DNA from 2 places in the Eubacterium sp. AB3007 genome. Region 1 is predicted to be linked to the other one. Evidence: riboswitches for the same ligand, from Rfam matches in the RefSeq annotation. Region 1 holds a riboswitch; the other holds the start of a gene.
The links. A riboswitch is a leader RNA that binds a small molecule or an ion and turns the genes downstream of it on or off. The one in region 1 is predicted to bind S-adenosylmethionine.
Positions count from the first base shown of each region.

Region 2: linked by a shared signal. The riboswitch ahead of metK (methionine adenosyltransferase) and the one ahead of tnpB (IS200/IS605 family element RNA-guided endonuclease TnpB) in region 1 are both predicted to bind S-adenosylmethionine.

Region 1 is NZ_JIAD01000001.1:2,272,527-2,284,070, forward strand. Features, by position in the region: gene P156_RS0110700 (WYL domain-containing protein) at 1-728, shown strand, start outside; gene P156_RS0110705 (WYL domain-containing protein) at 718-1,623, shown strand; tRNA gene P156_RS0110710 (tRNA-Asn) at 2,024-2,097, shown strand; gene P156_RS0110715 (DUF2828 family protein) at 2,134-3,702, shown strand; SAM riboswitch class I at 3,795-3,882, shown strand; gene tnpB (IS200/IS605 family element RNA-guided endonuclease TnpB) at 4,193-5,296, shown strand; gene P156_RS12520 (NAD/NADP octopine/nopaline dehydrogenase family protein) at 6,413-7,414, shown strand; gene radA (DNA repair protein RadA) at 7,439-8,830, shown strand; gene P156_RS0110740 (cell wall metabolism sensor histidine kinase WalK) at 8,832-10,304, opposite strand; gene P156_RS0110745 (response regulator transcription factor) at 10,294-10,977, opposite strand; gene P156_RS0110750 (PIN/TRAM domain-containing protein) at 11,185-11,544, shown strand, end outside.
Region 2 is NZ_JIAD01000001.1:1,962,572-1,974,115, forward strand. Features, by position in the region: gene P156_RS0109315 (3-oxoacid CoA-transferase subunit B) at 1-328, shown strand, start outside; gene P156_RS0109320 (GGDEF domain-containing protein) at 542-1,417, shown strand; gene P156_RS0109325 (hypothetical protein) at 1,422-2,594, shown strand; gene P156_RS0109330 (alanyl-tRNA editing protein) at 2,869-4,086, shown strand; SAM riboswitch class I at 4,122-4,263, shown strand; gene metK (methionine adenosyltransferase) at 4,331-5,509, shown strand; gene P156_RS0109340 (ribose-phosphate pyrophosphokinase) at 5,513-6,634, shown strand; gene P156_RS0109350 (ABC transporter ATP-binding protein) at 7,101-9,254, shown strand; gene P156_RS0109355 (ABC transporter ATP-binding protein) at 9,255-11,123, shown strand; gene P156_RS12330 (AAA family ATPase) at 11,203-11,544, shown strand, end outside.

The sequences.
Region 1 (11,544 bases):
AAGCTCTGGCATTTTATTCGGAAATCGATCCGGTCGGCGTGATCGGATCCTTCCTGCTGGATAAAATGCAAAGGCAAGCGGAGTTGTTCTGCTACAAGCATCATTACATCCTGCATGCGCTGGAGAGCGACATCGTATGCACGTTGTTTGATGCGATCACGGATGACTGCACGGTCAACATTTCTGTCGACAGTAAGAGACACAATAGAATCAATGAGTACGAGGTCATTCCATTCCTGATTGCTATGAGCACGGAGAACGGCAGGGCCTATCTTCTCGGCAAAGAGGATGGGGGAAGGCATTTCAACATGTACCGCCTCGACAGGATCCAGTCAGCCGAGAAGGGTGCCTTTGCACCTCAGAAGGCGGAACTGTTGGAAGCGGCGAAGGAATTCACGTCGCATCTTTGGAATACCTCCAGCGGCAGAAGCAGGCAGCTGGATCATCTGGAAATGACATTGCGCATTGAACCGCAGGAGGAGCATATTCTCCAAAGACTCGAAAGAGAGGGAAAGCAAGGGCATGTTGAACCGGCAGGCGAAAACCAGTATCGGTTCGTGATCGATGTGTATGACGCATCTGAAATGCTTCCGTGGCTTCGTACGTTCACCGGGCGCATCGTGGAACTGAGCTGCACGAATCTCGAAGTGGAGAAAGTGTTCTACGATGATATGCAGTCTATGTATGACATGTATCTGAAGGATGGAGGTGAGGGCGATGCTGTTTAACGAGATCTACGGAAACTACTACAATGCTGTCGCCGAGATCCTGAAGTACGCGGTCAACGGTGAGTTGACGCAACAGGATATATACCGGATCACAGACAGTAAAGCCTTTGCAGAAAGCGTCCTCAGCATCCCCGGCGCGCTTAACAGCGGCGAGTGGCCGTTTCTGACTGAAGATCTGGATACGCCGCTGATACATGAACCGCAGATGCCGCTGACCACGCTGCAGAAACGATGGCTGAAGTCCTTGCTTGAGGATCCGAGGATCCGTCTGTTTGACGTGCCTGCAGATGGTCTTGGGGATGTAGAACCTTTATATAAGCCGGGAGAGATCGTCTACTTCGACCAATACTCCGATGGCGATCCGTACAGGGACGAGAAGTACGTGGAGAATTTCCGTATAGTACTGCAGGCACTTCGCGAACATCGGAAGCTTCAGATCAGGTTCATGAGCGGCAAAGGAAAAAGCCATAAGTGGGTGTGCATCCCGCTGAAACTGGAATACTCTCTGAAAGACGATAAGTTCCGCCTGATTATCAGTGGAAACAGGAGTGATAATACCATCAACGTAGCCAGGATCAGGAAGTGTACTCTACTTGATGCCTTTGACCCTTCAGAAGCGGTCGGGACCGGACACGAGAAGAAGCAACTCGTTATGGAACTGATCGATGAGCGGAATGCCCTTGAGCGCGGGATGCTCCATTTCTCACATCTGGAGAAGGAGACCGTAAAGCTGGATGAGAACAAGTACCGTATCACATTGGTGTATAATCAGGACGATGAGACAGAGATCCTGATTCGGGTCTTAAGCTTTGGGCCTGTCCTGAAGGTGCTGGAACCAGAGTATTTCATACGGCAGATTCGAAAGAGACTGGAGATGCAGAAGCGGTTTGAATAGCCGCTTCTTTTTCAATGGAAGCTGGCGTTCGCAACTTTTTTTTCATGATAAGTGGGATATTCGATGGTACTATAAGATCACAAAATACATTGAAAAGTGAATATCTGCTTATGCTTTTGATCCAACTCGGTGCAGAAGGCTCAACAACCTGCCGAGGTGTGGCGGAGTTCTCAGTGAGAATCTCGGGGGATACCCCGGAAGCGGTTTTTAGATCCATTCGAAGGGGAGGATGAAAGGCATAGGCAGGTATTCAGAGAAAGAAAGGCGTAAACTGCAATGATTCGGACCGACAGGTTGTGGGTTCGACTCCCACCATCGACCATAGAGTTGATGTAGCTCGCGGAGAGCCGTCGAAATAATACGCCTTGAATAATAAAGGTGCGGACAGCAATGCAAGATCCTTTGAATGGCTCAACGGTAGGGCACCTGATTGTTAATCAGGATGAGTTGCAGGTTCGAGTCCTGCTTCGATGAAAACCGCACCTTGAGATAATAAAAGCACAGACAGCAATGATTGATCGAAATCCTGTAAGAGTAGCCCTGGTTTTAAGTGCTTTGGATCATTTATGGAAAGAGGTGTTAGAGATGCTGAACATGTTAAAGAAACAAGCGAATCAGTTTTATACAGAAAACGGAGCCGTTACATATAGAACGACTGCGTCTGATTGTCTTGACCTGTTTTCAAGGATCGGAGCGATGAGAAATGCTGGTGAGCAGGATATCATCGAGTGCTTTTCGAGAGCGTATATTGAGAATCCGGACCTGACCATGAAAATTCTATTTTATGCCAGAGACGTGCGTGGTGGTCTTGGTGAGCGCAGGGTGTTCCGTGTTATTATGAACTGGCTCGCCGGTTACAACAAAACATCCGTAGAGAAAAACATTGAACGAATCGCTGAATACGGCAGATTTGATGATGTCGTTGAACTCATGGATACAAGCTGCAAGGATAGCGTTCTTGCGTACATCAGAAAGCAGTTGTTCGCTGATTTGGCAGCACTCGAAAAGCAGGGCAGCGTGTCACTCCTGGCTAAATGGTTGCCGTCCGTTAATGCATCCAATGCGGATACAGTCAGAAAAGCAAAGTCAATCGCCAGAGCTCTCAATATGAGTGACGCTCAGTATAGAAAAGCGCTGAGCAAGCTGAGAGCCCAGATTAAGATTATCGAAAACAACCTGCGTGAGAAAGACTATACTTTCGATTACTCCAAGCAGCCGTCCAAGGCCATGTTCAAGTACAGACAAGCGTTCATCAGGAACGATAATGAACGTTACATGGAATTCCTGAATAGGGTTGAAAAAGGTGAAACTAAACTCAATACTTCGACATTGATGCCATATGACATTATTGCACCAATCGTCACACAGGATAATAATTATTGTGCCTGGAGTGGGACTACAATAGAAATTAATCCGGCTGTAAGACAGTCTATGAATGTTTCCTGGAATGCGTTGGAGGATTTCACTGATAACAGAAATGCCCTTGCAGTTATCGATAGTTCAGGATCCATGTATTGGGGAGGTACACCTATACCAGAAGCTGTAGCTATTTCACTGGGAATCTATTTTGCAGAAAGGAATAAGGGAGCATTCAGAAACCACTTTATTACGTTCTCCGAAACCCCACGACTCGTTGAGGTTAAGGGAAAAGATATCGTTGATAAGACTGTCTATTGCGAAAGCTTCAGTGAAATCGGCAACACCGATGTGCAGAAGGTATTTGAGCTTTTGCTTGATACAGCTGTAGAAAACCACTTACCTCAGCGTGATTTGCCAGAAACTCTGTACATCATAACAGATATGGAGTTTGATGCTTGTGTATATGGAGCGGATATAACTAACTTTGAGTATGCCAAAAAGCAATTCGCAAGGTTTGGTTACATACTGCCGCAGATAGTGTTCTGGAACATACAGAGCAGAAATGCGCAGGTCCCGGTTACCATGAATGAACAAGGAGTAGTTCTGGTATCAGGCTGCACTCCGAGACTGTTTTCCATGATTGCAAGCGGAAAATATAATCCATATGACTTCATGATGGAGGTCATCGGAAGCGATCGTTACGCACAGATCGCTGCATAACACGGTAATTATGTTCCAACTAAACAACAGCCGGTCCAATTGCTCTTGCACCATCAAAAAAAGCATGATATAAGTTAAGTAACAAGTTAACAAGACCATAAAGAGCACGTTAGGGACAGGCCCGGTGATCGTGCAGCAACCTGCCTTTATGGTAAGGTGCTAATGCCTGAGCGATGGGTACGATTTTTGAAGCAAAGTCCTATCGCAGCGATGGGACTTTTTTTATATGCGAAAAACAGGGTCGTTTGGATAAAGCAAAAGGGATGTATGGAGAGAGGAATTTATCTAAAAGCTTAACGAGAAAACCCCCACTTCTGCAAGTGGAGGGATGAATCGTTCGGTATGGGCCAAAGAATGCTATACGGCTATACCCTCGAGTGTCGCTCTGCAGGAGAGCCATTTCTGAGTAAAATGCCAGGAACTTCCTGTTTCGATATTGCATAAACGGATGACATGTGATACGATAAGAACATACGTTCGGAGGTGTATCATGAAGCGTATCAGAGGATACCGGTATCGCGCATATCCAGACCGGAAACAGCAGGCGTTCTTCGCACGGACCTTTGGGGCCTGTCGTTTTGTATATAACTACTATCTTGAACAGAAGAAAACGTTTTGGGAGGAGTGTCATGACACGCTGAAATACACAGAAGAAGGCAGAGATCTGTCCCATCACCTGAAAAAGGAGGCACCATGGCTGAAAGAAGCTGACAGCATCGCGCTGCAGCAAGCCCTGAGACACCTGGAACAAGCATATGAGAACTTTTTTCAGAAGCGAGGAGGGTATCCGAAGTTCAAAAGCAAACGGCATGCTCAGAGTTACCGAACGATGAATGTAAATGGCAGCATCCGGATCGGAGGAGACCGGATCCGGGTACCGAAAGCGGGAGAAGTTAAGATCCGAAATACAAGAGTCTTTGACGGAAGGATCCTGTCGGCCACGGTATCCATGACAGCCAGCGGGAGGTATTACATCACGCTGCAGGTAGAGGAGGAGGCAGAAGTGCTTCCGAACAAAGGAGGAGAAACGGGGCTGGATGCTGGGCTGACGGTCCTGTATACTGATTCATCCGGGAAGAGCGTTCCGAACCCAAGGACACAGAAGAAGCACGAGAAGAAGATCGCAAGACTTGCGAAGAAGCTGTCGAGAAAGAAGAGAGGTTCGAAGAACCGGGAGAAGGCAAGGAAGAAACTTGCGAGAGAACAGGAGAAGGTAGCAGACATCAGAAGAGACTATTTGCATAAGGAGACCTGTCGGCTGGCGAACGAGAACCAAGTCGTCTGCGTAGAGGATCTGAATGTAAAAGGGATGATGAAAAACCACAGGCTCGCCAGGTCCATCGGAGACGCGTCGTGGGGGGAGTTCTACCGGATGCTGGAATACAAGCTGGCAGATCATGGCGGGGTACTGGTGAAGGTACCGCGGACATTCCCGTCAAGCCAGCAATGTTCGTGCTGTGGAAAGAGAAACACGGGGGTCAAGGATCTTTCGGTCAGGAGATGGAAGTGCCCGGTGTGTGGAGCGCTGCATGACAGAGATGTGAATGCAGCGATCAATATACTGAAGAAAGGGAAGGAGATCCTGGCGGCATAGAGCCTCTGGGACGAAATATCGTACCGTGGGTCGCACGGGAAGTAAAGCCTGTGGAGAGAGTGTAAGACGGAGTTCCCAAGGGAACCTGCAGTTCTCGATGAAGCAGGAATCCCCCACTTCAAATACGCGTCAGTGTATTAAGTGGTGGGAGCGTTCAAAACGCCATACGGATCAATCAGTGTATTTCGGGACCTTCGCTCATATATGAATTGAATCTGAGCCGTCCCACGGTCACGCAGAACCTGAGCGAACTGCTGGAAGAAGGACTGATATTCGAGAACGGATCCTTTGGGAATAAAGGATGTTTTTTGACTGCAAGATCATACTCGGCGGATATGTCGGGGCGCACCTCAAGGATCATATGAAACAGATCCGGTCGATGGTGGCAGCAAGAGATCCATTTGATGATAATGCGGATTATCTGGAAGCGTGCACTATAAAACGCTGGTACGGTACATCAACTTTGAGGATAAGGGCATGGTGCTTGGATATGGCTGTGGTACTCCCGGAATGACCAAAAGAAGTAAATATATGCATGAAGCATATGAATTGGGAAGAACATTATAGTTTTGTATGCGATTAGTTGCCTGATCAAGATCAATCATTCACTTCACATTTCTGAACGGAGTTGCCGGAAGGGAGCACACACTGGAGCACGCAGTCGATTCTGCGAAAAACTTCAGCCAGTGCAAGCCGATGGTTGTCGGGACAGGCAGACTGACCTTGTTTTCGGGGACGCCTTTGCTTGAGGAAGCGCAGCGGAGGGAGTTTACACCGCTCACTGAATATGAAGGAAACGGAGCATAACAGAGCGGCGATTGAGGCTGCACTTCCGTAAACAAGAATTGTTCCTGCAGCATGGTGTTCTCTGTACATTTGTGCTATAATACAATCTCAGCACGGCTGATCCTGATGGAGATCGGAAACAGGCTGCGTGGAAGATAGTTGGCATACAGGCGTCTCGCTTGTATTATTTTGCGTAATGATGTATAATATTCTCATAACGTAAAGAAAAAGAGGTGTCGACATGAGAGATATGAGTTACCTGAAGGACATGCCGATAGCCATTCTGGGCAGCGGCGCGGTAGGAAAGACCCTGGCCGCTGACTGTTGGACGTGATCAGCACGGACATCGGCCAGGTGGTGAAGGGGGCAGGTATTATCTGCATCTCCACCATATCCTGGCGGCACGAGGCTTTGTTCGCCAAGCTGATCCCGCATCTGGAGGATGGCCAGGTGGTGATGATTTTCACCGATAACTTCGGCACGCTGCTTCTGCGGAAGATGATGCGGGAGGCCGGATGCGAGAAGGATGTGATCATAGGGGGATGGGCCTCTGCGCCTTACGGTACCCGAGTCGAGCAGGTGAATGGACATATGTTCCCGCACGTAGGGGTCAAGTACCGTGCGATCACCTTGCGGGGGGCAGCGCTTCCGGATAAGGATACGGAGGCGTTTCTGGAGGCCTCTCGCTATCTGCCTGCCATGGACTGCGTCACGGAAGGGGATGGACCAGCCAGGGGAGACACGGTGATGGACATCAACTTTGCCAACGTGAATCCGGTGATCCACGTTCCGGCTTCTGTGCTGGGGGTATCCACCATGGAGAATTGGGGTATTTCTTTTGGCGGCTACGACAAGACCACCTACTCCATGTATTGCCACGCGTTGTGCCCTTCTATCTGTGAAGTACAGGTGCAGTTCTACAACGAAGAGATCGCTCTGGCAGAAGCTCTGGGAGTTGGGACCCCCCGCTATAAGAAGGAAATGTTTTTCTCCAGGCGCAGCATCCTGACCCAGGAGTACATGGGGTTAGATGCGGAGGGCAACGACAATGTCGTCTTCCCGCTGGAGGAACCTTCTGACGAGGGGAACTCCGGGCCGGACAGCATCCATCATCGTTATATCACAGAGGATATCCCGGTAGGCTGCAAGATCTACCATGACCTGGGGGTCGCCTATGGCGTGCCCACCCCTATTATTGACGCTATGATCGTCATCGGAGGCGCCTTTCACCAGAAGGATTTTCTGGCAGAGAGTCGCTACTCGCTGGCGTATCTTGGCATCGACGATATGGACAAGGTGAGGTTGAATGAATATCTGCGATATGGAAATTAATATAAGAGAGGGGATAGAGATAGTATGGCCAAGAAACCGAAAACTGTGTTCGTCTGCCAGGAGTGTGGCTACGAGAGCCCCAAGTGGATGGGGCGCTGCGTATGCGGTGCCTGGAATTCTTTTGTGGAGGAGAAGGTGCTCCCCTCTGACATCAGCGAGGATCCGCGGCGACGAGGCAAGGCCCCGGGTGCCGGCGGAAGCACAAAGCCTTCTCAGCTGAAGAATGTTGGCTCTGCGGATCATCAACGGATCGATACCGGGATCCGGGAACTGAATCGGGTGCTGGGAGGCGGACTGGTGAAAGGTTCTCTGACACTGATCTCCGGAGAACCCGGGATAGGGAAATCCACGTTGATTATCCAGGCGGCCCAAAAAATCGCAGAGAAGGCAGGGCCGGTTCTCTATGTATCCGGTGAGGAATCAGAGGAACAGATCAAGATGCGCGCCGACCGTGTCTGCGGGAAGCTCAGTGATGCACTGTTCGTGCTGGCAGAGACCAATATGGAGAACATTCAGACCGCCTGTGAGACGGTCAAGCCGGTCTTCCTGGTCATCGATTCCATCCAGACGATGTATACGCAGGAACTGGATTCAGTACCCGGCAGTGTATCGCAGGTCAGAGCCTGTGGTAACCTGCTGATGCGCATCGGTAAGGGGGCAGATATCCCCGTGTTTATCGTGGCCCACGTCACCAAGAGCGGCGAGCTGGCGGGCCCCAAGATCGTAGAACACATGGTGGACTGCGTGCTGAATTTTACCGGAGAGCGCGATCACGACATTCGGATCCTCCGGGCCTACAAGAACCGTTTCGGCACTACCAGTGAGATTGGGGCCTTTCAGATGGAAGAGGCTGGGTTGATCCAGATCGAGAACCTGTCCGGAAGTCTGTTGGAAAATACCAGCGAGCAGGCCGAAGGATCGGTGATCACGGCGATCTACGAGGGAAGCCGGCCGGTGTTCATGGAGATCCAGGCATTGGCGACGCCGGCTAACGTGGGGTTCGCCCGCAGGACAGCGGTCGGTGTGGATCACCAACGGCTCAGTATGATCCTGGCGGTCCTGGAGAAGAAGCAGGGGATGCCGCTTCTGAACCAGGATGTCTATGTGAATGTTGTCGGAGGGCTTCGACCTGACAGCACCTGCGTGGACCTGGCAGTGGCCTTGTCGGTGTATTCCTCGGTAAGGGGGATCACTCCGCAGAAGCGCACAGTGGCCATCGGTGAGGTGGGCCTCACCGGAGATCTTCGGTCGGTGCAGAACGCAGAGAAGATCGCAATAGAGGCAGATCGACTGGGGTACCAGCAGATCATCATGCCGGCCAAGAACGCCGGACGCATGAAAAAAGACCTGGCAGGAAGCTGCCAGATCATCGGTGTACGGACGCTGTCCGATGCCATCGGAGTATACAGGGGCTAGCCTATGTGGGCTGGCCTTTTCGTTTTTCGAGGGGAAGCTGGAACCAGAAGGTGCTTCCTTTTCCTACGGTGCTCTGTACGTCGAACTCGGCTTTGTGGAGGCAAAGAATCTCCTTCACGATGGAGAGACCCAGACCGCTGCCTTCCGTGGTACGGACATGATGGGTGCTTGACTTGTAGTAGCGTTCCCAGACGTGGCTGAGTTCCTCAGGCGCGATGCCCTGACCGTGGTCGGTTACGGAGAACCGAACCTTGCGTCCAGTGCGCTTGAGGGAGACCAGGATGACCTTGTCTTCCCCGCAGTACTTGACTGCGTTGTTCACCAGGTTGATCATCACCTGTTTCAGCTTGTTCTCGTCGCCGTTTACCAGGAGCGGCTCCTGTGGCGCGCTGAAGCGGATGTCGTAGCCCTCGTTGTCCTGCAGGATATTGTAGGAGGACATGATGGCGGCGGCAGCTGCGGAGAGGTCAAAGACGCTCTTCTCCAGCACGATCTTATGAGATTGCATCCTCGACAGATTCAACATGTCGTTGACCAGTTGATTCAGACGATCGGTCTCATCGATAATGACCCCCAGGTGTTTGTTTCGTTTCTCCGGATTGTCGCCGGAAAGATCACGGATCATCTCTGCGTAGGACTTGATCATGGTCAACGGTGTCCGGAGGTCGTGGGAGACATTGGCTATGAGGTCCTTCTGGTACATATCTGTGCGCTCCAGCTCTGTTTCTGCCTGGGTCAGGGTGTCTGCCAGTTCGTTGATCTCACTGTAGTGACCCCGTTGGAATTTCACGTTATAGTTGCCCTTGCCCATCTCCGCTGCTGAGGCGGTGATGGCCTTGATGGGCCGTGAGATGCGGGTGGACAGGTAAAGGGACAGTGCCAGTGCCAACAGGATCGCAATGATGGTGACGTACAGCAGCTGTATCTTCAGGATGTTGATGGTGGACCCCACGGGGAACAGCGGAGAGAACACGAATAGGAGGTACCGGTCTGCAGAGTCAGACAGGGTGCTCCCGCTTAACTCGCAGACATACCCTAAGGTGCGGTTTTTCATTCGACCGCGAGTCGTGGTCTGCGCTGAGTGCAGGGCGCTGTCCTCCAATTTGGTATAGAGATCCAGGATCTCGTCAGTGTAGCGGTTGAAGCCGTGGAATTCATCAAAATCATCACTCACATCGGAGTTGATCTCCGTAGTCCAGGTGTCTCTGTTCCAAATGATCACCGTCATATCACTGGTCTGGCATAGTTGGCGAATGCTCTTTCGCAGGTCGTCCATGTTTGAATTGTCTGATCGGAACTCAGTCTGGATGGTCCTGGCGACTTTGCCTATCTCATCGCGTTTCATACTTTCGTAGAAATAGCTCAGGAAAAATAACTGCAGCACCCAGATCAGAATCAGCAGGACTGCAGCAAAGGCTATGAAATTCAGCCACAGCTTGAACCGGATGCTGTGGACGTCCGGTTTACATCTCATCGGATTCAAACTTGTACCCCACTCCTCTTAAGGTCTTGATATAGTTTCTGTAAGGTCCCAGTGCATTGCGGAGATTCTTCACGTGCGTATCGATGGTTCGGTCATCGCCGAAAAAGTCGTACCCCCAGATATCCTGAAGGAGCTGATTTCTGGACAAAGCAATGTTCTTGTTCTCGATCAGGTAAAACAACAGATCATATTCCTTGGGGGTCAGTTCCACTCGCTTACCGTCTACACTGACGGTGCGGGCTGCGATGTTCACAGTAAGTCCGCCAAACTCCAGCACATCGGAGGCCTCCTGGGCCTGAGGAGCATGGTGTCGGCCCAGCACAGCGTGTATCCTGGCCATGAGTTCCTTGGGGCTGAAGGGCTTGACGACGTAGTCATCGATGCCCAGTTCAAAACCAAACAACTTGTCGTATTCCTCCCCTCTGGCTGACAGCATGATAACCGGAACGTCTTTGATTTTCTTGATCTCCTTGCAGGTGGAGTAGCCGTCCAGCTTGGGCATCATGATGTCCAGGATGATCAGGTCGTAGTCGTTCAGTTTGCAGAGGCCGACGGCGGTCATTCCGTCTTCGGCCTCATCGCACTCGTATCCGTTAAATTCTGCGTATTCCCGGATGACCTCCCGGATCTTGGGCTCGTCATCCACAATCAATAGCTTTTCCATCTAGAATAGTCCTCCTCTATAATACATATTCAGTATACAACACTAATATGATGATTCTATGTACATTCGATAATTGTTCTGAGAACATTGTAACACAAGTGAGAGGGCAATGGAGATGAAAAATGACAACAGGGAGCGCGTCTTGACGGTTTCGGATGGATGCGCTATACTGAAAAGTACGAATCCATGAAGAAAGGAGGAAAGACTATGCTCAGAAAGATAATCCGATTGCTGTTGACGCTGTTTGGCGCGGCACTTGGCTGTGCGGTCTGCCGGATCGCAGGGTATTTTGTGGAGCGGTCCAGAGAGGACATCGTCGGCATGTTTACAGACGTGCAGATCATGGGGATTTATATTACCTTCGCTATTATTTTTGGCTTTATATTTTTTCGTCTGACGCCGCTTCTGCTGAGACAAAGCAACAAGGTGGCAAACAATATCGAGAAGGACCTCAGAGGCGTATCCGGCAGCAAGATTTTCGCCGGTGTCGCCGGTCTTATCGCAGGCCTTGTCATTGCGTTCTTTATCTCGCAGATGTTCCGGTTCATACAGGATGACCTCCTGTAT
Region 2 (11,544 bases), 310 kb from region 1:
GAACGGTGACCTGGCCAACTGGATCATCCCGGGCAAGAAGGTTGCCGGCATGGGCGGCGCTATGGATCTGGTGGTAGGTGCCAAGAAGGTGATCATCGCCATGACTCACACCCAGAAGGGCAACCACAAGATCCTGGAGAAGTGCACACTGCCTCTGACTGCAGAGAAGTGTGTCGACATGATCATCACTGAGATGGGTGTTATGGAGGTCACTCCGGAAGGCATCCTGGTTACCGAGATGCATCCTGACTTCACCAAGGAAGAGATGCAGGAAGCCACTGGCTGCAAGCTGATCTTCGCCGACGACATGAAGGTTATGGAGGATTAATCCCCATTTGCGAAGCACAAAATATTCAGCCCCTCGTTTCGAGGGGCTGTTTACGTTGCCTGCATATCCATTTTCTGCTATAATTAAATGATAAGTATAATTGCGAGTACTGCGATATGGAGAATAGAACGAGATGTTTTGAGGTTATGAGAAGGGATGGACGTCGTGTCCAAGAATCGAAAGCCACTTAAAAGAAGCATACTGATCGGCATTGTGGTATTTGTGGTTGCGCTGTGTGTAGCCATCGGTTGTTACCAGTATCTTCAATACAATCAGATGCTACACGAGAAGTACCGGGTCCATATCGAGAACGTCCTGAATTACACGGAAGCCTGCATTGATGTAGATGACATGGAGAAGTGTATAAAATCCGGCAGGGAATCTGCAATTTTTAAATTGCTACAGAAGAATCTGGACCGGATCAAGGATTACATGGAAGTTGATTACATCTATGTCATCGAACCACTGAACACTAACAAGATCGATAATATCCGAAATGTCATCGCCGGAGTTAGTAAGGAGGAGGATCAGGATAAGATGGAGCAACCGGTGTATCTGAATATGCTCACCGGGGACTCCTACAGTCCGAAGGAGGCAAAGAAATACCTGGATGCCTATCGCCGCGGCAAACTCACCTTCTTTGAGAATGTCACCGAAAGGGGGCACGATTACACTGGCATGAAGACAGACCTGGAGAAAGAGCCAGAACCCTTCGCCATAATCATCATGGATGTGAACAACCTGAAGCTTGTAAATGACACTTACGGCCACGAGAAAGGAGATATTTACCTGATCCGGTGCTGCAGCCTGATCTGTGAAGTTTTCCGCCACTCGCCTGTCTTCCGTATCGGCGGCGATGAATTTGCAGTGGTGCTTCGGGGTCTCGATTATCGGAACAGGGTCGCGTTGATCGAGCAGGCCCGGCAGAAATACAGAAAGAACGCAGGTGATGAAAGTTTGGATCCGTGGGAACGTACTTCGGCAGCTCTCGGAATGGCGGAGTATGACTCTGCCCATCCGACCACCATCGAGGAGGTGGCGAACTTAGCGGATCAGATCATGTATAAAGAAAAGGAGTATAGACGGTAGCGCGATGGAGGACAATCGTTTCCAGGTGCTGGACGGCGGTCTTGCCCGTTGTCCATCAGCACAATACAGAGAGATTCATTCCTGTTGGGTCACCAATACTCGTCTCATGGGGGTATTGGTAGTTTGTGTGCGGTGGAAGAATGTGAGTGTAGAGGAGAACGACCTGTTCCATTTCTTTTACTTCGACTACGAGGAATACGGACTTGATCGTTTTGAATCATTCGCAGGTGAAGACCGAACGGAACTGGCGGAACTTGAGAGCGATCTTATCGGTGGTCTTGGAGGACGCAAGGTAGCGCTGCGGATGCGAGAAGCCGTGTCCCTCATCCAGGGCTTTGTGCGGCACAACCTCCAGAAACATATCGCATTGCCAGGAGAAGCGGAGGAATACCGCTTCTATCAGTATATGGAGGGGTCGCTGACGGCAGAAGAGGAGGAGATCCTGTGGCGGAAGACCTGTGTGCAGCTGGAATCTGAGAACGGACTGGCCAACTACTTCCTCATGCGTTGTTTTGGACGTGATTTTGACGGGGCGGCACTGCTTGCGGAGGAAGGGGTAGAGTTAGATCTCTTTCCGGAATTTCCAGCAGGGACATTCTACCGCAATCGAGTGATCCTGTCGGTGACCCGAAATGGTTGTCAGTGCAGGTCCATCGTGGAAGCAGGGGGTACTCACTTTCTGGTTGTGACAGAGTTGGACTTTCGGAATCTGCGGATCAGCGGGTACAGGAGAGTATCGCTCATGGCTTTGTCGCCGGAAGAGGTGTACATGAACCTGTCTCACGATGAGTTCGTAACGGTGTATCAGTTTGATGGCGGTCCGGCGGATTTCGGGCGTGAGAGCATCGCGCCGGCAAGGAACGCGGTCATCAGCGAGGAGCACGGTGGTCGAACGTTTATGCTCTACCAGCCGGATAACAGTCATGTGGAGAAAAGCTCTTATCAACTGCAGGATGATCTGTTGGGTGTGATCCATGTGGGGAACGGACAGTTGCTGGCCAGTGCTCAGACGCTGCGGAATATCCATAAGCTGGAGATCGCGCTGCATACATCGGAGATATTCTGGCGCATGCATCATGTGGGATCGTTCCAGTTTCTGGAGCCGGTGCTGATGCGTTTTCTTGATAGCCGATTCGAGGATTTCATGGAATTTCTGGAGGCCATAAAAATCGAATAAAAAGGATCGTGGCCCGGTTTTATGTCAACTGGTGTTCGCAGATTTGCAAACGATTTTCAACATGGCCCGCTTCCCATTATTTCGCCAATTATGGGGTTTTTCCACAGGGGTTTTCAGAATCGTATACAATTTTATTCATGCTGAGGTGTTGATAACTTGGAAGGTCGTAGATGTTGAAATTGCAATATTATCAGCGCCATTTCAGATTTGTCAAGAGGTAGTTATCCACAATTTTTGTGAAGAACAAAGCATTATTTTGGAGAACGGAGAAAACATGACGGCGAACAGACTTTTTCAGAGCGATTTTTACTTGAAAAATGCAGAAGGAAATGTATTATCACTTTACGAGGATAAAGACAGGATCAGGGTCATTCTCGATCAGACGATCTTCTTTCCTACCGGGGGAGGGCAGAGCTGCGATCGGGGGACACTGACAGTTGGAGAGCAGTCCTGGGACGTGATCGATGTCTATGAAGAGGGGGAGGAGATCATCCACGTGCTTCAGGGCGCTGCGGATGGTCTTGCAGAGGGGGCTCATGTTTCTATGGAGATACTTTGGTCCCACCGATTTGATAACATGCAGCGCCACCTGGGGGAGCACATCCTGTCCGGGGCCTTCTATCGCCTCTTCGGCGGACATAACAAGGGTTTCCACATGGGGGAGGATTACATTACCATCGACATTGCCTTCGACGAAGAGGCAGACTGCCACAAGGTCACCTGGGAGATGGCTATGGCGGCGGAAGCCGATGCCAATCGGGTGATCACAGACAATGTACCGGTGCATGTGGACTATTTCGCCTCCAGAGCAGAGGCGGAGAAGTACCCTCTTCGCAAACCGCTTGCTTTCGATGAGGATATCTCTATCGTGACGGTAGGGGACCCTGCGGATCCGGAGGACTGCGTGGCTTGCTGTGGCACCCACCCTGCCCGTACCGGTGAGGTTGGGCTTCTGAAAATCTACAAGATCGAGCCCAACAAGGGGATGTCCCGCATCTATTTTGAGGCAGGCGGCAGGGCTCTGGCGCATTACCGTCAGCAGTTCGACACTCTGTACGAGCTGTCCACCAGACTGTCGGCGGGAACGGAGGACGTTCTTCAGAAGTTCGAGGTCTTCGAGCAGAAAGCGGAGAAGACCCATGCGGAACTGGCAGCGCTGCGCAGTCGGTTGCTGGAGGAAGAGGCGGAGCGACTGGCGTCGCATATGGAACCAGGTCTGGTAGCCCACTACCAGGAGTTCTCTGTGGATGATCTGTTCAACCTGGGCAAGAAGCTTGCGGGAAGGATCACGGGCGTCATCGCCCTGGTCTGCGAACCGGTCAATACGGTGGTGCTGCTCTCTGGTGGTACACCGGCCTGTGGGGCGCTTGTGAAGGAGCACGCGGCAGCCTTCGGAGGGAAGGGCGGCGGACGGCCGGACTCGGCCCGGGCATTCTTCCCGGACAAAGACAGTCTGGAGGATTTTTTGGAAAAGACCCTTAAGCAGGGTTGACAAGCAACGTATAGACGGTATAATTGAATAAGAAATCCTTATTAAGAGTGGTTGAGGGAATAGGCCCTATGACGCCCGGCAACCTGGCTTTGTGGTAGACGCGATCTGCGGATCCGGCGGCGCAGCGAGCCAAGGTGCTACATCCTACAGGACGCGCAGCGCCCTGAAAGATGAGGAAGATCGTAAATCGTACGAGACGGCCTTCCCATTGGGAAGGTTTTTTTACACAAGTAGGAGGTAATAAATGAAGAGACTTTTTACATCCGAGTCTGTGACCGAGGGGCATCCGGATAAGGTGTGCGACCAGATCTCAGATGCGATTCTGGACGCTATTCTGGAACAGGATCCCAATGGCCGCGTAGCATGCGAGACCACCACGACCACGGGATATGCCATGGTCATGGGTGAGATCAGTACCAATTGTTATGTGGACATCCCAAAGGTGGTCAGAGGAGTCATCGATGACATCGGGTATAACAATGCGGAATACGGGTTCGATGCCAAGACCTGCGCCGTACTCAGCGCCATCGACGAGCAGTCCGGTGACATCGCTATGGGTGTCAACGACGCGCTGGAACATAAGGAAGGCAGTATGAACGACGCTATCGAGGCCATCGGTGCCGGTGACCAGGGTATGATGTTCGGCTACGCCTGCACTGAGACGCCGGAGTACATGCCGATGCCGATCGCGCTGGCACACAAGCTGACCTATCAGTTGGCCAAGGTACGGAAGGATGGCACTCTGCGCTATCTGCGCCCGGACGGCAAGAGCCAGGTGACAGTGGAATACGATGGTGACAAGGTCAAGCGTGTGGATACCGTGCTGATCTCCACACAGCATGATCCCGATGTCACACAGGAGCAGATCCGCAGAGACATGATCGAGTACGTGATTCGGCCGATCGTTCCTCAGGAGCTTCTGGATGAGAACACGAAATACTTTGTGAACCCCACCGGAAGGTTCGTCATCGGTGGTCCTCACGGGGATTCTGGACTCACCGGCCGCAAGATCATCGTGGACACCTACGGTGGATATGCGCACCACGGCGGCGGCGCTTTCTCCGGGAAGGATCCAACCAAGGTAGACCGTTCTGCGACATACGCTGCCAGATACGTTGCAAAGAATCTGGTAGCTGCGGGCTTTGCTACCAAACTGGAGATCCAGCTGGCCTATGCCATCGGTGTGGCGAAACCTGTTTCTGTTATGGTAGATACCTTCGGTACAGGCGTCATGGACGACGACAAAATCGCTGAGATCGTGAACCGTCATTTCGACCTGCGCCCGGCAGCTATCATCCGGGATCTGGACCTGCGTCGCCCGATCTACAGAAAGACGGCAGCTTACGGCCACTTCGGAAGAACCGACGTAGACTTCACATGGGAACATCTTGACAAGGTAGAGGAACTGAAGAAGGAGTTATAAAGCATGCATTTTAAACCTGAAGAAATACTGAAGACGGAGAGCCATCTGGGCCAGATCGGTCTGGTCGCAACGGAGGGCGCCAAGGAACTGGTGGATCGTGTAGACGAGTACTTGCGCGGATGGGCCGGCACACAGGAGTCGTTCATTGTTGACAGCGGATGCCCTCGATTTTCCTCTGGCGATGCCAAGGGGATTCTGAACGAGACCGTCAGAGGACGGGATCTATACGTATTTGTGGACGTGGGCAACTACGGATGCACCTACGATCTGTTCGGATACAGCAACCATATGTCACCAGATGATCATTATCAGGATCTGAAGAGGATCATCCAGGCGGTGGGGGGGAAGGCGCACCGCATCAGTGTCATCATGCCGATCCTCTACGGTGGACGTCAGCACAAGCGTAGCTTCCGGGAGTCCCTGGATGCCGCCTGCATGCTTCAGGAACTGCAGGCAATGGGCGTAGCCAACCTGTATTGCTTTGATGCGCACCAGTCTATGGTGCAGAACGCGGTGCCGCTGATGGGGTTTGATAACATCATGCCGTATTACCAGGTGCTGAAGACCCTGAAGAAGGACTTTCCGGATATAGTCTGTGACAAGGACCATTTCATGATGGTCTCTCCGGACGAGGGAGCCATGCACCGGAACATGTACTACTCTTCCGTACTGGGAGTGGATCTGGGAATGTTTTACAAGCGTCGTGACTACACAACCATCGTCAACGGCCACAATCCCATCGTGGCTCACGAGTACCTGGGCGCTTCCGTGGAAGGGAAGTCTGTGTTCATCACCGATGACATCATCTCCTCCGGCGAGTCCATGCTGGAAGTGGGGAGAGAACTGAAACGCCGCGGTGCCGCAGACATCTACTGTTACGCTACTTACGGACTCTTCACCGGTGGGCTGAAGGACTTCGACAAAGCCTATGCAGACGGCATGATCAAGGGTGTGCTGGCCTCCAATCTGACGTACCGGACCAGAGACCTGCAGGAGCGTGAGTGGTTCCATGAGGTGGATTGTTCCAAGTACACCGCCTACCTGATCGCGGCTGTCAATCATGACGTTTCCGTCAGCAACATCATCGATCCGAAAGACAAGGTAGAGGCACTGCTGGAGAAATAAAACATATGGTTTATGGATATTCTGCCGGGTTTGATGCCGAAATATCCACTTTTCCAGGCCATACACAGAAATGCATGTTTTTCCGAAACCCCGGAGGGCATGAATCTGCGAGAATATAATAGATTTGGTTGCATATGTCAGAGATTTTCAGGGATCTCTGGCATATTTTGTATATCTAGGCGAATTGCAGGCGGCTTCTGCACAGACAAAGCCCGACGAGGCCCGGATGAAGCCCAGCCAAAGCCTGGCCTTATGGATAATTTGGCCGTGGATGGGGGGAATATCCACGCGAACAATTTGCTGAAAAAACACAGTATGCAATCAATGAATATTTATAGTTGGCGCCGCCACCTGCTTTTTGCTCCACTTGACAAATCCTTTTGATCTCCTCATAATAACGGTATTGACGACTAAAGTGTACAGCAATCCAAAAAGTGGATGATAGAAAAGATAGAGGAATAGATGTATGAAAAATCTTGTGAAGAACCTGAAACCATACTGGCACTGGATCATTGTGCTGGTGTTGGTGCTCAGCCTCCAGGCTTATAGCGATCTGGCACTGCCTGCGTACACCCAGGACATCATCGATGTGGGGATCCAGAACAAGGGGATCGAACATATCATACCAGAGAAAATCCAGGCGCAGGACTATGAGTCTGCAACGGTGTTTATGACAGAAGATGAGAAGACCACCTGGGAGAAAGCGTTCGATGCCAAAGCGACACATGGGGTCTACGCCCGCCGGAGCATGTCGGAGGAGGCGCTGGATGCCGCGGACAAAGCCCTGCTGGTGCCTCTGGTGATGACCTTCCGCGCAGCCCACGCAGAGGACCTGCAGGATGCGGCCGCGGCTGACCATGCTTCCGGCGCGGCCGCGACACCTGGCGGCGGCGACACCGACCCTGCCGCCGCCCGCACTCAGATGCAGAAGGTGATCGATACGGTGGGGGACAAGACCCTGAAGGCCATGGGCGTTGCCTACGCCGCCGAGTGCGATGCACGGGCGGGCGTCGACGTGGATGCCCGCCAGACCCGGTACCTGTGGATTGCCGGAGCCAAGATGGGACTAATGGCTCTGCTCATGTTCCTGTCCGCAGGGGTGGCAGCGCTGATCGCCTCCCGGGTAGGGGCCGGTGTCGGCCGGGATCTGAGGAGAAAGCTTTATCGTAACGTGATGGCCTTTTCTGACGGGGAGATGAGCCGGTTCCAGACAGCCTCGCTGATCACCCGTGCCACCAACGACGTACAGCAGGTGCAGATGGTAAGCACCATGATGCTCCGCATGGTGCTCTTCTCACCGATCATGGGTCTGTGGGGGATCATCAAGGTGGCCCATACCGGTGCTGACATGGGATACATCGTGGCACTGGCAGTGCTGATGATCATCGCTTTGGTGGGGCTCCTGATGGCAGTGACAATGCCAAAATTCCGGATCATGCAGACTTTGATCGATGGGGTGAACCTGGTGGCAAGGGAGATCCTGACGGGGTTGTCTGTGATCCGCGCCTTTACCAGAGAGAAGGAAGAGCAGGAGCGTTTTGACAAGGCCAACACAGAGCTAATGAAGACACAGCTGTTCACCTCTCGGGTCATGGCGCTGATGCAGCCCTCCATGCAGCTGATCATGTTCGGCCTGACTGTGGTCATCACCTGGGCCTCGGCCAGTCGCATCGATGACGGAACTCTGCAGGTGGGGGCGATGACCGCCTTCATCACCTATTCCATTATGATCGTCATGTCCTTCCTGATGCTCACCGTCATGTCCATCCTCCTGCCTAGAGCCGGGGTGGCGGCAGACCGTATCCAGGAGGTGATTCAGACAGTGCCTGCCATCCAGGAACCGACGGAGGTGACACACATTCGGGAGCATACAGGAACAGTGCGGTTTGAACACGTGAGTTTCCGGTATCCAGACGCAGATATGGATATCATCAAGGATATCGATTTTGAGGCCAGACCTGGAGAGACCACCGCCATTATCGGGAGCACCGGATGCGGGAAGAGTTCGCTAGTGCACCTGATCCCCAGGTTCTACGACGTTTCCGCAGGACGCGTCCTGATCGATGGAGTGGATGTGAGAGAGCTCCCACTGGAGGAGCTGCGAAGGTGCGTGGGCTTTGTGCCTCAGAAGGGCGTGTTGTTCTCCGGGACCATCGCCAGTAACCTCCGGTTCGGGGATTCGGATGCCAGCGAGGAGGAACTGAAGAGGGCGGCAGAGATCGCACAGGCGGACGGCTTTGTGCAGGAGAAGGAGAAGGGATACGACAGTGCCATCGCTCAGGGCGGCAGCAACGTGTCCGGCGGACAGAAGCAGCGGCTGGCCATCGCACGGGCAATCGCACGGAAACCGGAGATCCTCATCTTCGATGACAGTTTCTCGGCGCTGGATATGAAGACAGACGCGGCGCTCAGACGGGCGCTGGCGGAGGAACTCAGTGGGACCACCCGGATCATCGTTGCCCAGAGGATCAGCACGATCCTCCATGCGGAGCAGATCCTGGTGATGGACGAGGGAAGGATCGTGGGGCAGGGTACCCATGAGGAATTGATGAGAAGCTGCAGGGTGTACCGTGAGATCGCGGACTCGCAGCTGTCGAGTATGGAACTGGAGGCGATGTAAATGAAAGAGGATAGACAGATAAGGACATCGCGTCCCAGAGGAGGCGGCCACGGGCGAGGACTGGCGCCAGGGGAGAAGCCGCAGAACCTGCGAAAGGCGATCGCGGATATCGTGCGCTACATGGGTGGATACCGGTTGGTGGTGGTGCTTGTCATGCTGTTGGCGGCGGCATCTACCGTATTTCAGGTCATCGGGCCGAAGGTGATGGGGATGGCCACCACCGAGATCGCAGAGGGTCTCATGCGGAAGATCACTGGGAGCGGAGGGATCGCTTTTGATGTGATCGCCAGGATCCTATTCATCACCATGGCGCTCTATGTGGCCAGCTCTGTGTTCTCGTTTCTGCAGAACTTCATCATGAGTACTGTGACGCAGAGGATCAGCTACAACCTGCGGCGAGATATCGCGGACAAGATCGATCGACTGCCCATGGAGTATTTTGAGAGCCGGCCATATGGAGATGTACTTTCCCGCATCACCAACGATGTGGATACGTTGGGGACAGGCCTGAATCAGAGCATCACCCAGATCATCACGGCGGTATGTACGGTGGCAGGCGTCATTCTTATGATGCTGTCCATCTCTCCACTTATGACGGGAATCGCCGTGCTGCTGGTACCGGTGTCGGCCGGGCTCATGGCGCTGCTGGTGCGGTTCTCACAGCCCCACTTTCAGGCGCAGCAAAAGTACCTGGGGAAGATCAACGGGCAGGTAGAGGAGAATTTTGCCGGGCAGCAGGTCATCAAGGCCTTCAGCAAGGAACAGGATATGATCGACAGTTTTGAGGAGGTCAACGACGTCCTGTACAGGTCCGCCTGGAAATCCCAGGCCTTTTCCGGTATCATGATGCCGCTGATGATGTTTGTGGGCAACCTGGCTTATGCAGGGGTGGCCATCTCCGGGGGAATGCTGGCGATCCGGCGTGTCATCGGAATTGGCGATATCCAGGCATTCATTCAGTACGTAAAGAACCTGTCCCAGCCGATCTCTCAGGTGGCACAGGTGATGAACCAGGTGCAGTCCATGGCGGCCGCGTCGGAGAGGGTCTTCGCCTTCCTTGGAGAAGCGGAGGAGGAGATCGAGCCGGAGCACAAAGCAAGCCTGACTGATGTCAGGGGCGCCATTGGGTTCGATCATGTGCGCTTTGGATATGACCCGGAGCATCCCGTGATTCGGGACTTCAGCGTGGACGTGGCACCTGGGCAGAAGATCGCCATCGTGGGGCCTACCGGGGCCGGCAAGACCACCATCGTGAAGCTGCTGATGCGTTTCTACGACGTGGATGCAGGGAGCATCACGCTGGACGGAGTGGATATCCGTCGGTTTGACCGGCACGAACTTCGGGAGAGTTTTGGGATGGTGCTCCAGGAGACCTGGCTTTTCTCTGGGAGCATCATGGAGAACATTCGTTATGGAAATCCGGAAGCCTCGGATGAAGAGGTGATTCGGGCCGCAAAGGCCGCCAGGGTGGATCATTTCATCCGGACACTGCCCGGCGGATATGATATGATCCTGAACGAGAATGCAGATAACGTTTCCCAGGGGCAGAAGCAGCTCCTGACCATTGCGCGAGCTATCCTGGCGGACAACCGGGTGATGATCCTGGACGAAGCGACTTCCTCCGTGGATACTCGCACGGAGGAACAGATCCAACAGGCCATGGACACATTGATGGAGGGGCGGACCAGTTTTGTCATCGCACACCGGCTCTCTACTATCCGCAATGCGGACAGGATCCTCGTGATGAACCAGGGCGACATCATTGAACAGGGCACACACCAGGAACTGCTAGAGGCGAAGGGCTTCTACGCGGATATGTATAACGCCCAGTTTGATGATACGCAAAGCACGGCCGCTGTGAAAAAATAGTTCACAAGACCAGGGGATTAGAGTATAATGGAAAATAGAAGAGCAGAAACGGTTGCTCTGGAAACGGAGGTCTGAGAAAATGAAGAAATTGCTGACCATCAGTCGGGAATACGGAAGTGGAGGACGCCTCATCGGTGGAATCGTCGCAGAGAAGCTCGGAGTGCCACTGTATGACAAGCAGTTGATCGATATCGCATGCGAGAAGAGTGGACTCTCCAGAGAGATCATCGAGCAGGCTGAACTTAGGGCCAAGAGCAGTTTCTCCTACACGCTTTCGTCAGTCATGGGTCTGGGAGAGGGGGTTGCCGGGGAGGGCATCTCCATGAACGAGAAGCTCTTTCTTACCCAGTTCGACATCATCGAGCAGATCGGAGAACTCGGTGAGGGCGTGATCGTCGGCCGGTGCGCGGACTATATCCTG